One region of the Alkalibacillus silvisoli genome, then DNA from elsewhere that is predicted to be linked to it. Evidence: a T-box and tRNA genes for the amino acid it is inferred to sense, from the RefSeq annotation. Region 1 holds a T-box; the other holds one or more tRNA genes.

The links. A T-box is a leader RNA that pairs with one kind of tRNA and senses whether it is charged. The one in region 1 lies ahead of trpS (tryptophan--tRNA ligase), so its partner is inferred to be a tRNA-Trp.
Region 2: it has a tRNA-Trp gene. The T-box ahead of trpS (tryptophan--tRNA ligase) is inferred to sense a tRNA for this amino acid. The anticodon was not compared.

What each region holds. Positions count from the first base shown of each region.
Region 1 is NZ_BAAACZ010000007.1:33,669-43,478, forward strand. Features, by position in the region: gene ABDZ63_RS03730 (YjzD family protein) at 1-58, opposite strand, end outside; gene ABDZ63_RS03735 (hypothetical protein) at 184-459, shown strand; gene ABDZ63_RS03740 (BMP family ABC transporter substrate-binding protein) at 548-1,492, shown strand; gene ABDZ63_RS03745 (beta-ketoacyl-ACP synthase III) at 1,614-2,552, shown strand; gene fabF (beta-ketoacyl-ACP synthase II) at 2,592-3,830, shown strand; gene ABDZ63_RS03755 (YuzI family membrane protein) at 3,984-4,190, shown strand; gene ABDZ63_RS03760 (DUF3603 family protein) at 4,263-5,018, shown strand; gene trpS (tryptophan--tRNA ligase) at 5,158-6,153, opposite strand; T-box leader at 6,206-6,412, opposite strand; gene ABDZ63_RS03770 (putative glycoside hydrolase) at 6,723-7,940, shown strand; gene ABDZ63_RS03775 (GNAT family N-acetyltransferase) at 8,218-8,808, shown strand; gene spxA (transcriptional regulator SpxA) at 9,154-9,549, shown strand; gene ABDZ63_RS03785 (TerC family protein) at 9,607-9,810, opposite strand, start outside.
Region 2 is NZ_BAAACZ010000030.1:249-6,376, forward strand. Features, by position in the region: rRNA gene rrf (5S ribosomal RNA) at 1-58, shown strand, start outside; tRNA gene ABDZ63_RS14985 (tRNA-Asn) at 93-167, shown strand; tRNA gene ABDZ63_RS14990 (tRNA-Ser) at 175-266, shown strand; tRNA gene ABDZ63_RS14995 (tRNA-Glu) at 282-353, shown strand; tRNA gene ABDZ63_RS15000 (tRNA-Val) at 360-435, shown strand; tRNA gene ABDZ63_RS15005 (tRNA-Met) at 648-724, shown strand; tRNA gene ABDZ63_RS15010 (tRNA-Asp) at 802-878, shown strand; tRNA gene ABDZ63_RS15015 (tRNA-Phe) at 1,219-1,294, shown strand; tRNA gene ABDZ63_RS15020 (tRNA-Tyr) at 1,302-1,387, shown strand; tRNA gene ABDZ63_RS15025 (tRNA-Trp) at 1,408-1,481, shown strand; tRNA gene ABDZ63_RS15030 (tRNA-His) at 1,492-1,564, shown strand; tRNA gene ABDZ63_RS15035 (tRNA-Gln) at 1,571-1,645, shown strand; tRNA gene ABDZ63_RS15040 (tRNA-Gly) at 1,652-1,726, shown strand; tRNA gene ABDZ63_RS15045 (tRNA-Cys) at 1,766-1,839, shown strand; gene murQ (N-acetylmuramic acid 6-phosphate etherase) at 2,054-2,968, shown strand; gene ABDZ63_RS15055 (ABC transporter substrate-binding protein) at 3,043-4,419, shown strand; gene ABDZ63_RS15060 (carbohydrate ABC transporter permease) at 4,602-5,495, shown strand; gene ABDZ63_RS15065 (carbohydrate ABC transporter permease) at 5,510-6,128, shown strand, end outside.

The DNA of each region.
Region 1 (9,810 bases):
CATATACAATCATTGCACTAAGTAAAAAGCTCCAAATAGCCGTCCAAATTACACGCATATTTTTCACCTCATTTATCATTACGTTCCATTCTATAGTTTATCAAAGCTACAATAAAAAATAAATATAAAAATTTTGGCGAATTAGATAAGCTTATTAAAAATAAATAAGGAGATTAGATTTTTATGAAGGTTTTTGTCTATCCTTGTTTTGAGAAGTTGGGTTATCAGCTCGTTGATTATTACTTGAATAGTGGAAACAAAGTCGTTGGTTCTGGGTCGTTAACGACAGAAGATGAAATGTTTTATTTTGCGATGGTTGGAAGAAATGCTAATTTTCAATTTGTAGAGGACCTTAAGGAACTTGATGGGCGGGAATCGTTTGATCAGGCGTTTATAATTGATGAAGAAGTCGATGTTCAAGCTAAGCAAATATTTAAAATAACGACCAATGAAAGCTAAAATTCAGAAATTTAAACACTTGCTATTTTAAAATTTTGCTACCACAATAGTTAATATAGAAAAATAATCGTATCGGGGTGTCTCGAGGTTGTATAAATGGCTGTTTTTAATCATTATAACACCAACTATTTTAACTAGTTGTGGTTATTTTGATGATGGACAACTTAATAATGTTGGTATTCTTTTAGAAGGAACCATTCACGATGAAACTTGGGGGCGTGGCGGTTACTTAGGGGGCCTTAATATAAAGGATGAGCAGAATGTAAGTGTTTTAATACGTGAGAATATTGATACGAATCGTAAAGCAGAAGAAGCTGTACAAGACTTTGCTAGACAAGGGGTTAATTTAGTTTTTGGGCACGGCTCAAACTTTGGTCGAGTTTTTGATCAAATTAATGAGTATCATTCTGACGTTCATTTTATTTATTTTAATGGCCAGATCTTTGATCGAAATATTACGAGTGTTAATTTTGATGGTTATGATATGGGCTTTTTCTCAGGAATGTTAGCAGCTGAAATGACTGAAACAGAGCATATTGGGATTATCTCAGCCTTTCATCATCAAGATGAGGCGCAAGGTTTTTATGAAGGGGTTCAGTCTGTTGATCCATCCATTAACACAACGATAAATTCTGTTAATAGCTGGTATGATCAGCAGCGCGCGATTATGTTTTTTGAACAAATGATTGAAGAAGATGTTGATGTTGTCTATCCAGCAGGAGATGGCTTTAACGTGCCAGTGATCCGGTTAGCTGAACAATATGATCTTTATGCGGTTGGATATATTCATGACCAATATGAAGTCGCGCCAGAAACGGTTATCACCAGTACCGTTCATGAAGTTGAAGGAATATATCCGGAATTAGCCCAAATGTTTGATGATGATATGTTGCCATCAGGGATTATGAATATAACATTTGATGAAGAGTATATTTATCTAGGAGAGTATGGTGATGCGGTTTCGACTCACTTAGCTGCCCATTTAGATGAAGTGATCGAAGAATTTTTAGAAACAGGTCAGTTACCGCATTGATTATGAATAACTTTTTGCCATTTAAAAGATAGTAAGCTTTTAAGTGGTTATATTTTTTGGTAAAATTAGAACCAGGTCATAATATATGATTATATTAGTTAATCGTTAGGAGATGACATGCATGAAAGCAGGTTTAATTGGTACTGGGCACTATGTACCGGAAAAAGTCGTTACAAACCACGACTTAGAAAAGATTGTTGATACTTCGGATGAATGGATTAGAACGAGGACAGGAATTGAAGAAAGGCGAATCGCTTCTGAACAAATAAATACTTCAGATATGGCGTATGAAGCTGCTGAGATGGCCTTAGAGGAAGCTAATATTAAAGGTGAAGACATTGATATGATTTTAGTTGCCACGGTCACGTCTGACATGGGCTTTCCATCAGTGGCTTGTCAATTACAAGAGCGCTTAGGTGCAAGGCAGATTCCAGCAATGGATATTAGTGCTGCATGCTCTGGATTTATTTATGGAATTGTAACAGCAAAGCAGTTTGTTGAAGCTGGTGTTCATCAGAATATTTTAGTTGTTGGGGTGGAAAAACTATCTAAAATTACGGATTGGTCTGATCGAAATACAGCGGTTCTTTTTGGAGACGGAGCAGGAGCTGCGGTCGTTTCGAATGTGTCTGAAGATAAAGGTATATTATCTCATGAGCTTGGTTCAGATGGATCTGGTATTCCATATCTCCATCAAACTGATGAGGACAACATTTATATGAATGGGCGTGAAGTGTTTAAGTTCGCTGTTCGTCAAATGGGTGAGTCATCATTGAATGTGGTCCATGAAGCAGGTTTAACAAAGGATGATGTTGATTACCTTATTCCACATCAAGCGAACATTCGGATTATGGAAGCAGCTCGTGAAAAATTAGATATACCAGTTGAAAAAATGTCCAAATCAGTTGATCGTTATGGCAATACATCAGCAGCATCAATCCCAATTGCATTGTCAGAAGATGTAAAAGCAGGTAGAATTAAAGAAGATGATGCAGTCGTCTTAGTTGGATTTGGTGGCGGCTTAACTTGGGGTGCAGTTGCTTTAAAATGGGGTAAATAAATTTCAAATGGATAAGAAGGATATAGGAGGTAAATGAAAATGTCAAAAAGACGTGTTGTAATAACAGGTGTCGGAGCTTTGACTCCATTAGGTAATGATGTTGAAACAATGTGGAACAATTTACTTGATGGTCAAGTAGGTATTGATCAAGTAACAAAGGTTAATCCAGAAGACTTCCCTGCTAAAATTGCAGCTGAGGTAAAAGATTTCGATCCATCGTTATATATGGATAAACGTGAAGCGAAGCGCATGGATTTATTTACGCAATATGCCGTAGCCGCTTCAAAAATGGCACTAGATGATGCTGAATTAACAATTGATGAACAACTAGCACCAAGAGCTGGTGTATGGATTGGTTCAGGTATTGGCGGTATGACGACGTATGAGGAGCAGTTTAGAAAGTTTTTAGAGAAAGGGCAACGTCGCGTTAGTCCGTTCTTTGTACCGATGATGATCCCAGATATGGCCTCAGGTCAAGTATCCATCTTATTTGGTGCTAAAGGGATTAATTCTTGTACTGTTACAGCCTGTGCATCTGGCACGAATTCAATTGGTGATGCGTATAAAGTTATTGAACGCGGTGATGCTGAAGTCATGATTACAGGTGGTAGTGAAGCGCCGATTAATAATATGTCATTTGCTGGCTTCTCAAGTGCGCGTGCATTAACGACCAATGATAATCCGAAAGCAGCTAGCCGCCCGTTTGATAAGGATCGTGACGGTTTTGTAATGGGTGAAGGTTCAGGTATTGTTATTCTTGAATCTCTTGAATCAGCAGAAAAACGCGGTGCTAAAATTTACGCTGAGATTGTAGGGTATGGATCTACAGGTGATGCGCATCATATTACCGCTCCAGCTCCAGAGGGTGAAGGGGCTGCTCGTGCTATGAGGCAAGCATTAGATGATGCACAAATAAGTGGAGAAGAGATAGATTATATTAATGCTCATGGAACAAGCACTGAGTTGAATGATCCGTATGAAACAAATGCTGTTAAAACAGTTTTTAAAGATCACGCTTACAATCTAGCGATGAGCTCAACGAAGTCTATGACAGGTCACTTACTAGGAGCAGCGGGTGGTTTAGAAGCAATCGTATCGGTCTTATCTATAAAGCATAATGTCATGCCACCAACTGTTAATTATGACACTCCAGATGAAGACTGTGATTTAGATTATGTGCCAAATGAAAAACGTGAAAAAGAAGTGACAGTTGCTATGTCCAACTCTTTAGGTTTCGGTGGTCATAATGCTTCATTAGTGTTTAAGGAATATAAATAATTTTTAAAAGATATAGCCAAACTGGTCTAGTTATACTAGGCCAGTTTTTTTGTGTTAAATATTAATGTTTAGTGATTTCGTTACATATATTTAAGTAAATTAGATGGACGAGTCATCTATGGACGAGCATCCTTATGAATGGGAGATGCGAATATGTGGCAATTAGTCTTATTTTTCATTGGTTTTGGCTTTACGTGTGTAGGTTCTGTTTCAATAATTGGTTATTTGAATTTTTTACCAGTCGGGATGGGTTTGTATGATTTTATACTTTTTATTTATAAAAGACCTGAGTGTTATTTACTGCCAGCCGGCGCTTTTTTAATGGTTTTCGCAATGTATAAAAAACCATTTAGTTCATAAATTAAGAATAAAAATATGTCACTTGGTGATAATGAGCATAAACGGATTAACACTTAAAGTGAGGGATGATTGATGATGTACGTTCATGATATTTGGGTGAACTGGTTTGAAGGGGAAGAAAATGGTTACAATGTTTGCCATTTTCATGAGTGGCGAAAAAATGATTCAATAGAGCTACTCGACCAAGTCCCAGTTGTGTATGTAACAAAAGAACTATTCCACTACATAGAAAACGATATGTCAGATTTACCAAAGTCTTTGTTAGAAGCTGTTTATAAACGTGCATACTTAAAAAAACAACATAAGAGAATCTCCCTAGAATATGCCTTTGTTGCAACTGATGGACACCAGGTGATGGTAGTTGATACGTTAGGTTATGATATTCCAGTAAGAAAAAGTCGTGTCATTCCGAGGCAAGAGCGACTAGTGCTAGATTTAATTTCACATAAACGACCGTTAGATTTTTCTTTTAAAGCGAAAAAGAATGTGAAAGAGTATCATATATTATCATTGCAACCAGAATATATGATGGGTCTAACTAGAAAGGAACGTCAACTTAAGCACTTGTTGATGTTGATGTTAGATCAGCTAAAGCAAAGTAAAAGGATTGCAGAGTTACGCTACTGGCTAACTGAATGGCACCCTGATATGTATCAAGAAATTCAGCATATGACATTTGATGAAGGCTTTGATTTACTTCTTGAAGAAGCACGTGGCGGTTGGAGCCAGAAGCATGATGAAATGTGTGAGAAGATGGCAAAAGGACAGCCGTTTTTCGAGCGTCTCTGGGAAATGGAACAACAAAAGAAAAATGTGCTAAAGAAATAACAGAGGGCTTGCGCGTTTAGCGCAAGCCTGTTTTTAGGTGTTTTCACCGGACGCCGGTGCGTTATTCAAAAGCAACGTCACAAAAAAACTGAATTGGCATTAAGGTGCCAATTCAGTTTTTATTCAAGAGGTTCACACTTTATCGCTTTAAATGAACACGGCCGAGTCCCATTGCTTTTTTAGCTTTTTTAAGCATTTTGTTTGCGGCAAATGAGGCTTGTTCGGCACCTTCATCTAAAATTGTATCAAGTTCCTCTGATTCATATAGTTCGTGATAGCGAGTTTGAATAGGTTCTAATGCTTCTATAACTACTTGAGCTAAGTCTTTTTTGAAATCACCATAACCTTTACCTTCGTACTTTTTAGTAATCTCCTTAACTGATTCACCTGAAAATCCAGAATATATGTTTAATAAGTTAGTGATACCTGGCTTATTTTCTTGGTCATATTCAACAATTCCTTCTGAGTCAGTAACTGCACTCTTGATTTTCTTCTCAATTTGTTTAGGCTCATCTAAAATATAGATCGTTGCTTTTTGATTTTCATCTGATTTACTCATTTTACTTGTTGGGTCTTGTAGTGACATGATTCTGGCCCCTTGTTCTGGGATGCGAGGCTCAGGTATTGTCAAAATATCATTATACTTATTATTGAAACGCTCTGCTAAATTACGTGTTAGTTCAATATGCTGCTTTTGATCTTCACCAACAGGTACAAAATTAGTTGAATATAACAAAATATCAGCTGCCATTAATGGTGGATATGTTAATAGCCCTGCAGATACACCATCTTTTCCTGATGATTTATCTTTGAATTGTGTCATGCGTTCAAGCTCTCCGACGTAAGCTACACATTGTAAAATCCAAGCCATTTCTGTATGGGCTGGCACTTCTGATTGAATGAACAGCATAGACTTTTTAGGATCAATGCCAACAGCTAAATATAGTGCTGCTAATGATCGGATTTGATCACGTAGCTTTAATCGGTCTTGTGGGACGGTAATGGCATGCTCATCAACAATACAAAAATAACAAGTATAATCATCTTGTAGCTCGGGAAATCGGCTTAATGCGCCCATATAGTTACCGATTGTTAAAGATCCGCTTGGTTGAATGCCTGAAAAAATAGTACTCAATATTCTCACCTCATTATGTTTTATTCAATAAAAAAACCATTCTTCCCCAAAAATAAGGGACGAATGGAATCGCGGTACCACCCTTGTTATCTCAATGTGAGATCACTCAGTGTTAGCCTTTAACGGGAGCCAGCCGGTACAAACTAAAAAACTGCTCCAAAGCCCCCAATTTCCAATATAACGTAATGTCTGTTCACACTATCCAGACTCACTGATCAATAGAGGTTATAATGTACTAAAGCTCTTTCATAGCATTTAAATAAGTATTCATTTCAAAACCGTTGTATATAAACATTCAATTTTTGTGGGCAATCAAATCAAGCTTCCTCGACTTGATCAACTTATTCTTCATTTGATGTTGTTCCCACTGCTCTTATTATATGTGAAGTTCAGTGTTGTTGCAAGTTAATCCATAATTATGCCTAGAAATTTGAACTAAGCTTTTTTGAATCTAAATCTATTGATGGATTTTGATATTTTTTTTCGAACGAATTATCAAAAATTCAACAAATACTGTCAAAAACAGATTATAATAAATATAGATAAAACAACTTGGGGGGAGTGGAACTATGAAGAAGTGTCGGCTTGTCATTTCATTAATTTTATTAGTCGGTCTCATTCAATTAATGTCTTTTGAACAATCATTGAATGCTGATGAAACGAGTGTTAAACATGCAAATTTATTTGGAACTTACGAAAGTAATCTACAAACAAAAGAGTTACCAAATCCAATTCCTCGCTTCACATTTGATACTGGCTTACATTTTGAGTATCCAGAAGCTGTAAGAGGTATTTATGTTACGGGACATTCTGCTGGAGGTTCTCGATTTGAGGATTTAATTGAGTTTCTAAATGATACACCGTTAAACTCAATGGTTATTGATGTAAAAGATGATTATGGAAATATTACGTATAAGCTTGATGAGGACCATGTTGCTCACGAGTTATCAAATAGCTATATGGACGACCCTCGTGCGGTGTTAGAGCGCCTTGAGGAAGAAGAAATTTATCCAATTGCAAGAGTGACTGTGTTCAAAGACTCTGAATTAGCTGAGACGAAACCGGAGTGGTCATTTAAAAAAGATGGGGAAGTTTGGGTGAATGGCCGTGGTGAAGCGTTCGTTAATCCATTTGTACAAGATGTTTGGGAGTATAATGTCGAGGTTGCTAAGCATGCAGCTGAGTTAGGTTTCCAAGAGATTCAATTTGACTATGTCCGATTTCCAGAAGGATTTGAACACCGTGATGAAGACCTAGACTACACACGTGGGGATTATGAAGATGCTGACTTAGATAATGTTAGAGAACGTGTTAGAGCGGTAAATGAATTTGTTGAATATGCTTATAGTGAATTAGAGCCATATGATGTTGATGTATCTGTTGATATTTTTGGTTATGCCGCAACAGTAGAAGACGCACCAGGGATTGGACAGAACTTCTTAGGCATTTCTGAAAATGTGGACGTTATTTCATCGATGATTTATCCAAGTCACTGGACATCGTACTTTGGGATAGATGAGCCAGACCGCGAGCCATATAACGTGGTTAATGAGTATGCTCAAGTAGAAAATGAGTTGTTAGCTGAACTTGATTCTCCACCAGTATCAAGGCCATGGCTACAAGATTTTACAGCTTCTTGGTTATACTCTTCTGGTAATGTGTTTACTTACGGTCCTGATGAAGTAGAAGCGCAAATCCAGGCGCTATACGATAATGGTATTTATGAATACTTATTATGGGACCCTAGTAATAGATACACGAGAGAAACAAATTTTGACCCACAATAATTCTCCAAAAGAGCCTTGGTTCACTCCAAGGTTCTTTTTTTAGGTGCTTAAGTTTAAAGTTTTTGGCAAATTTCTTTTATTTTAATGAATATGGAAGTTTATATGTGAATATTTGAGGGATTATATGGTTGAGGGGAAATAGTCAATTCATATAGTAATTAATCTTGCTGAGCGAAACTAAATGCCGTTTAACAGAATTTTCCCGGTATTCTATAATAAATAACAGAATGATGCATTCACTGATTTTGGTGAAAACAACTTAAGAAGGAGTAGATGTATGAATTGGTATGAGAAGCTAAATGAGTATTTTCCTGTAGAAGAAATGAAATCTAAGGAACATATGGAGCGTTTGTTGAAGGAAAGAAGTGATGTTTATTATAAGGATGAAGATGAACATCACGTCATGATGTATGCGGAATTTGAATCATTTATTTTTATAGATTATGTTTATGTGTCACCTAAAGCTCGCGGGCAAGGCTTAGGTCAAAAATTACTTGAGCAATTAAAAGAGCACAAAAAGCCTATTATTTTAGAGTTAGAACCCGTTGATTATGATGATACGGATACTGAGAAGCGACTGCGTTTTTATCAACGTGAAGGGTTTAAGCATGCTAGGTCGATTGGTTATACACGCCGTTCGCTTAAAACTAATGAGTTAAATACATTAGAAATTTTATATTGGTCACCTGATGAAGAATCTGAAGAAGAGATTTATGAAAAGATGAAAAAACTATATGAACAAATTCATACGTATAAAGACGAAGAAATATATGGTGAATCGTATCAGCCAGTTGATGAAGTATTAAAGATTGATCGTGAACGTGAACGTGATTTATTTGAAACACTTAAAGACCCAAAAGGTGTGTAAAATATGGTATAATAAAGAGGTTGCCCAATAATGAGGGGTAGCCTCTTTATTAAAGAACGATGTAAATACTGAGTTCTAGGTTGATCGCTTGAATTTCACGGTCGCGGATTAGAAAAAAATTAATAATTTTATTAAAATAGGTTTATTTATTTTAATTAAGGGTATAACAATAATAAGACAGAAATCGATATTGTGAATATTTCATTACAACTAGTAAGACCCACTATTCAACTACATAATTTTATTGTATAATTAAATTAGTTAGATTAGAGTGATTCTAAACTAATATTCTTTTCAATATATTCTGTTTCATGTCTAAAGCCGTTTTAAAGGAGAGTGAATGGCATGGTAACTTTATTTACTTCACCAAGCTGTACATCTTGTAGAAAGGCAAGAGCATGGCTAGAAGAGCATGAGATTCCTTTTGAAGAACGAAATATTTTCTCAGAAAATTTATCATCAGATGAAATTAAAGAAATTTTACGTATGACTGAAGATGGCACAGATGAGATTATTTCGAAGCGTTCAAAAGTATTTCAAACATTAGATGTTAGCTTAGATCAAATGCCATTAAAAGATTTGATCGACCTTATTCAAGAAAACCCAGGACTGTTAAGACGTCCAATTATTTTGGATGATAAACGACTTCAAGTTGGGTATAATGAAGATGAGATTAGACGATTCTTACCAAGGAAGGTTCGTTCTTTCCAACTAAAAGAAGCCCAACGTTTAGTGAATTGATTAACAAGTATAATATAAAAAGCCGGACCAATTGTTAACTGGTTCGGCTTTGTCTGTTTAGTAAGCTTCTTTTTTCCTCGAGGTGTAACCGATCAAGACTACAAATATAATAGCAACTAGCGGGAAGATTAAGTGCACGAGTGGTAGATGTAAAATAAACGGTTGAAGTTTAACTTCTTTTAATATTAACTCTGCACTTGTATAGGCTAACAAACTAGCACCGAAATAAATAATGACCGGATATTTATTCATGAAATGTAG
Region 2 (6,128 bases), on a different contig from region 1:
TCTCTAGCGCCGATGGTAGTTGGGGTTTTTCCCCTGCGAGAGTAGGACGCCGCCGGGCTAATTATTTCTCCTTCCTGGACAGTTTTAAATATTCCAGCGTAGCTCAGTGGTAGAGCAGTTGGCTGTTAACCAATTGGTCGCAGGTTCGAATCCTGCCGCTGGAGCCATTTTTCTGGAGAGCTGTCCGAGTGGTCGAAGGAGCACGATTGGAAATCGTGTAGGCCGCCAACGCGGTCTCGAGGGTTCGAATCCCTCGCTCTCCGCCATAGATCTTTATATACGGCCCATTGGTCAAGTGGTTAAGACACCGCCCTTTCACGGCGGTAACAGGGGTTCGAATCCCCTATGGGTCATTTCTCGGAGGATTAGCTCAGCTGGGAGAGCACTTGCCTTACAAGCAAGGGGTCGGTGGTTCGAGCCCGCCATCCTCCACCATTTCTAATAATGTCATTATTTTTAATCTGGGTTCTGAATTAAAAGAACTGCAGTCAATAGCGCGGGGTGGAGCAAACCCGCTACATTGAAAAACATCTTCGCAGGTTTGCGAGGAGCGTAGGCTTCAATGAAAATACTTGCAACGCGACGAGCAGTCGTACGAATTAAACTTATATAGTCTGGGTTCTAATTAAAAGAACCGCAGTCAATATCGCGGGGTGGAGCAGTCTGGTAGCTCGTCGGGCTCATAACCCGGAGGTCGTAGGTTCAAATCCTGCCCCCGCAACCAAATTATATTACCGTAACTACATTGAAATACTACTATGTAAGGTGATATCGGGAGCAACCTAGGTTGCAACCAATAATGGTCCGGTAGTTCAGTTGGTTAGAATGCCTGCCTGTCACGCAGGAGGTCGCGGGTTCGAGTCCCGTCCGGACCGCCACTTTTATAATTACATAGCGTGAATTTCACAATTTTATTTATTAATTATCTGGCTCGGTAGCTAAGCGTAAACATCAATGAACCACATCCGTGTAGCTTTGCGAGCAAGAAGACATCTAAGAAAAACAAAAGTCTGTGAGCACACAAATGCTTCATAAGTAAGCGTGAGTTCTACAATATTATTTACTGTTTATTTGGCTCGGTAGCTAAGCGTAAACATCAATGAACCACATCCGTGTAGCTTTGCGAGCAAGAAGACATCTAAGAAAAACAAAAGTCTGTGAGCACACAAATGCTTCATAAGTAAGCGTGAGTTCTACAATATTATTTACTGTTTATTTGGCTCGGTAGCTCAGTCGGTAGAGCAACGGACTGAAAATCCGTGTGTCGGCGGTTCGATTCCGTCCCGAGCCACCATGTGTTTGGAGGGGTAGCGAAGTTGGCCAAACGCGGCGGACTGTAAATCCGCTCCCTTTGGGTTCGGCGGTTCGAATCCGTCCCCCTCCACCATTTAAATAAATTAAAAACGTAGGGGTATAGTTTAATGGTAAAACGAAGGTCTCCAAAACCTTTGATGTGGGTTCGATTCCTACTACCCCTGCCATTTTTATATGGCGGTCGTGGCGAAGGGGTTAACGCACCGGATTGTGGCTCCGGCACTCGTGGGTTCGATTCCCACCGATCGCCCTTTTTTGGGCCATAGCCAAGCGGTAAGGCAACGGGTTTTGGTCTCGTGATTCCCAGGTTCGAATCCTGGTGGCCCAGCCATTATATGCGGAAGTAGTTCAGCGGTAGAACACCACCTTGCCAAGGTGGGGGTCGCGGGTTCGAATCCCGTCTTCCGCTCCAGTATCACATTATTTGTATGTCGATCATACTGTATACGGTGGCGGCATAGCCAAGTGGTAAGGCAGAGGTCTGCAAAACCTTTATCACCGGTTCAAATCCGGTTGCCGCCTCCAAAATTATAAGAATACATAATCCAAAGTTGGTAAACAAACTTTTTGTTTATCAACTTTTTTTGTTTTATTTGAAATATTATTTTAATAATTAAATGTACGATTGACACAAAAAATTAATAAGGTTATAATTATTATAAATTTTCAGTTAAATTAATTTACTTAATTATTTAAATATGAAAGCGTTTACTATAATACTAAGGAGATCGGGTAACTGATGGACTTATCTAATTTACTTACAGAACAAAGAAATGAAAAAAGTATGAACTTAGACCAACTAAATACTTATGATATTTTAAAAACGATTCACCGAGAAGATCAAAAGGTTGAAAAAGCAGTTGAGGAAGTACTGCCAGAAATAAATGAGGTCGTTGAGAATGTGTATAAACGCTTAGCGAGTGGCGGCCGTTTATTTTATGTAGGTGCTGGTACGAGTGGAAGGTTAGGTTTTTTAGATTCATCTGAATGTCCACCAACTTTTATGACGTCACCTGAAACGGTACAAACTTTAATGGCTGGTGGCATTGATGCTTTTTTTGAAGCTGTTGAAGGGTCAGAGGATCATGAAGAACAAGGTGAGAAAGATATCGCCCGGAAAAATATTACCGATTTAGATGTCGTACTTGGAATCACAGCAAGTGGGAGAACGCCTTATCCTATTGGTTCTTTAAAGTATGCACAATCAAAAGGGGCTTACACCGTTTCACTGACTTGTAATAAAAATTCAGTGATTAGTCATCACGCTAATGCAGCGATTGAAGTATTAGTTGGACCTGAAGTATTAACTGGATCAACTAGAATGAAAGCTGCAACTGCGCATAAAATGGTCTTAAATATGATTAGTACAACGACAATGGTGAAGCTAGGGAAGGTCTATGAAAATTTAATGGTAGATGTACAGGCAAGTAATTATAAATTAATGAATCGGGCAAGACGAATTATTATGGATCTTACAGACGTTTCTTATGATGAGGCAGACCGTGTATTAGCTGCAACAGATAATCAGGTTAAACCAGCACTCGTCATGCTTAAAAGCGGTGTTAATTATGAAGAGGCTAAAAAGGCGATTACAAAATCTGATGGTTATGTAAGAGAAGCGATCAATTATGCTGTTGGTAAAAGTGATGTTTGAAATCGCATTGGTAGATAACTATTAATGCGTTTCATATATTAAAAAGTAAAAAGGGGGAGGACACGTTGAACAATATGTTCAAAGGTCACTACTTATTAGTATTAATGTCAGTATTGTTTTTGATCTTTGCGGTTGGTTGTGCTCCAGATGAGGCACCAATTGATGATGGTGAAGGCGAACCATCGGAAGAAGAGGAAACAACTGACGAAGATGAAACAGGGGATGCAGATGCTACTGATGGTGAAGTTAGTGGCGAGTTAGAAATTCAATACTTTGTTGGAGGATATGGAGATTCATGGTGGAAAGAAGTAATTGAAGACTTTGAAGCTCAATATCCAGATGTAGAAGTTGTTGAACATGCAGGGGCAAATATTAATGAAGAAATGAGAACGCGCTGGGTTTCTGAGGATCCACCTGATGTTGTTTACATCGATGGAGCAGGTTCAAGTGAAACTCAAATGGTAGAAGATGGCCAGTTAATGAATTTAACTGAGTGGGCAGAGGATATCGAATTAGAAGACGGTTCACCTTTAGTGGACAGCTTTATTGCTGAGCCATCAACATACGATGGTGAGTTATATAGCTTACCATTAGTATTCGATGCATGGGGTACTTGGTATGATATGGCTCGATTTGATGAGCATGGGTATGAAGTACCTAGTGATTTTGAAGGCTTTATGAGCACAATGGGTGACATTCAAGATAATGAAGATATTGAGCCTTTTGTTACAACAGGTCAACACCCTTATTATTTCTCTAGAGGTATGTTATATCCAGCCTTTGGTGCTTACGGTGGAAATGAGCTTTTAGCTGATATTATTCAAGGTGAAGAAGGCGCTTGGGAAACGGGTGAAGCTGTAGAAATTATGGAAAACGTTGAGCGTATGGTGGATGCTGGTTATGTTGATTCAGGTTTAGGTGCATTAAACCATACACAATCACAAATGAACTTCTTATTACATGATAATGCCTTTATTCCAGTCGGTTTCTGGTTACCAAATGAAATGGAAGGTGACACACCAGAAGACTTACAATATGGTTTTATTCCATCACCAATGAATCCTGAAGGCGAACCTATGGCAATCGTACCTGACTTAAGGCCTTTAGCAATTGCTGAGGAAGCTTCTAATCCTGAAGCAGCAAAAGCATTTGTTGAGTTCGTGTTCACTCGTGAATATGCTGAGTTATTCTCAGAGCATACGGGTGCAATTATGAACTTAGAAGATGTTGATTTATCGAATAACCCAGATGTACCTGAATATTTAATTGAGGCAAATGAAATGATTAATGATCCAGAACAAGTTCAAATCTACTATATGCCTCACCCAATGAGTGCAGACTTAGAAACACCATTAAGTGACTCACTAGTGTCATTACTACTAGGAAATATTACAGCTGAAGAGTTTATTGAAGAGGCTGAGGAGGCAGCTGCGGGTTACCGCGGTGAATAAAAGTAGCTGTATGGAATGTAGCGCAGTCTACATTCCATACATTTTTATCAAACTTTTAATAAAAGTGCCATTTATATTTTCGCCATTAGTTAAATCATTCTCATAATGAGCTAGTTTTTTAATACATATAAATAAGCCTTTTCCTTTAGGACAAATAACCTGACATACGAAAGAGTGATTGTATGGTACAGAGTAAAAAACAGAAATATTTATTTTTAGCGTTTTGTTTAATTCCAACCTTTATTATGTTTAGCATTTTTACATTATATCCTTTGTTTAGTGGACTTTATTATTCATTTTTTGAATGGTCGGGGGCTTCTCAAACTAGAGAATTTGTCGGCTTTGATAATTATACTAGACTTTTCAACGATGACATTATTCCTGCTACAATTTGGCATGATTACTTTTTAGTTATTACCAAAGTAGTTGGGATCATGATTATGGCATTATTTATTGCAGTTGCACTAACCCAGCTTAAGATTAAAGAAGCACCATTTTATCGTATAATATTCTTCTTCCCGAATATTATGTCAGTTGTTGTAATTGGTATTCTTTGGACATTTATCTATAATCCGAATCTAGGTTTAGTAAACTCAGGATTAGAGATGATTGGTTTGGAAGAGTGGACTAGGCCTTGGCTTGGTAGTGAAAGGTGGGCTTTACCGAGTTTGGTATTGCCATCAATTTGGGCTGGTATTGGTCTGTTTATGCTGTTACTAATGGGTGGTATAGCGAATATATCGAAAAGTAACTATGAAGCCGCTCGTATTGATGGGGCAAATGAGTGGCAACAGTTTTGGCATGTCACTTTACCACTTATTTGGCCGCAAATTAAGATTTCAATTTTATATATTGTTATTACAACATTGAACGGTTCATTTATCATTGTTCAAGTAATGACTGGTGGTGGGCCGAACAATTCGACACACGTCATGGGTTCATATTTATACCAGCAAGCATTCAATCAGTATAACTTCGGCTATGGTGCAACAATTGGTGTTATGATTCTAGTTATTTCACTGATTACAATTATCATTCTACAATTCTTATTAAAAAGAGAAAAAGTTGAATACTAAAGGGGGGAGTCGCAATGAGAAGAACATTTGGTGAAATGCTGGTTAGGTCAGGAATTAGATTGCCTTTAATATTATGGTCTTTAGCTGTTTTATATCCGATTTTTTGGATGTTTTTAGGATCGTTTAAAACAAATGCTGAAATATATGCTAATCCGTGGGGAATTCCTGAACAGTTTAACTTTGATAACTTCATAACAGCATGGACAGATTATAATATTGATACAAGTGTATTTAATAGTTTAATAGTAACAGGTATTGGCGCGTTATTATGCCTTGTTCTTGCGATTCCTACTGCATACGCACTTGAGCGGATCCGTTTTAAAGGAAGTCAAATGTTATTTACGTTATACATTTCAGCGATGATGATCCCAATGGTGTTAGGTTGGATTCCATTATTCTTCTTATTAGCTCAGTTTAATATGTTAGATAATATTTTTGGTTTAGCTATTGTTTATGCAATCTCGCAATTGCCTTTTACGATATTCGTGTTAACGAGCTTTATGGGGACAATTCCTAAATCATTAGAAGAGTCTGCTGCAATAGATGGTATGTCTCCATATGGCGTACTCTGGAAAATTGTCACGCCTTTAACCATGTCAGGGATTATAACGGTTACGATCATGAATGCGATAC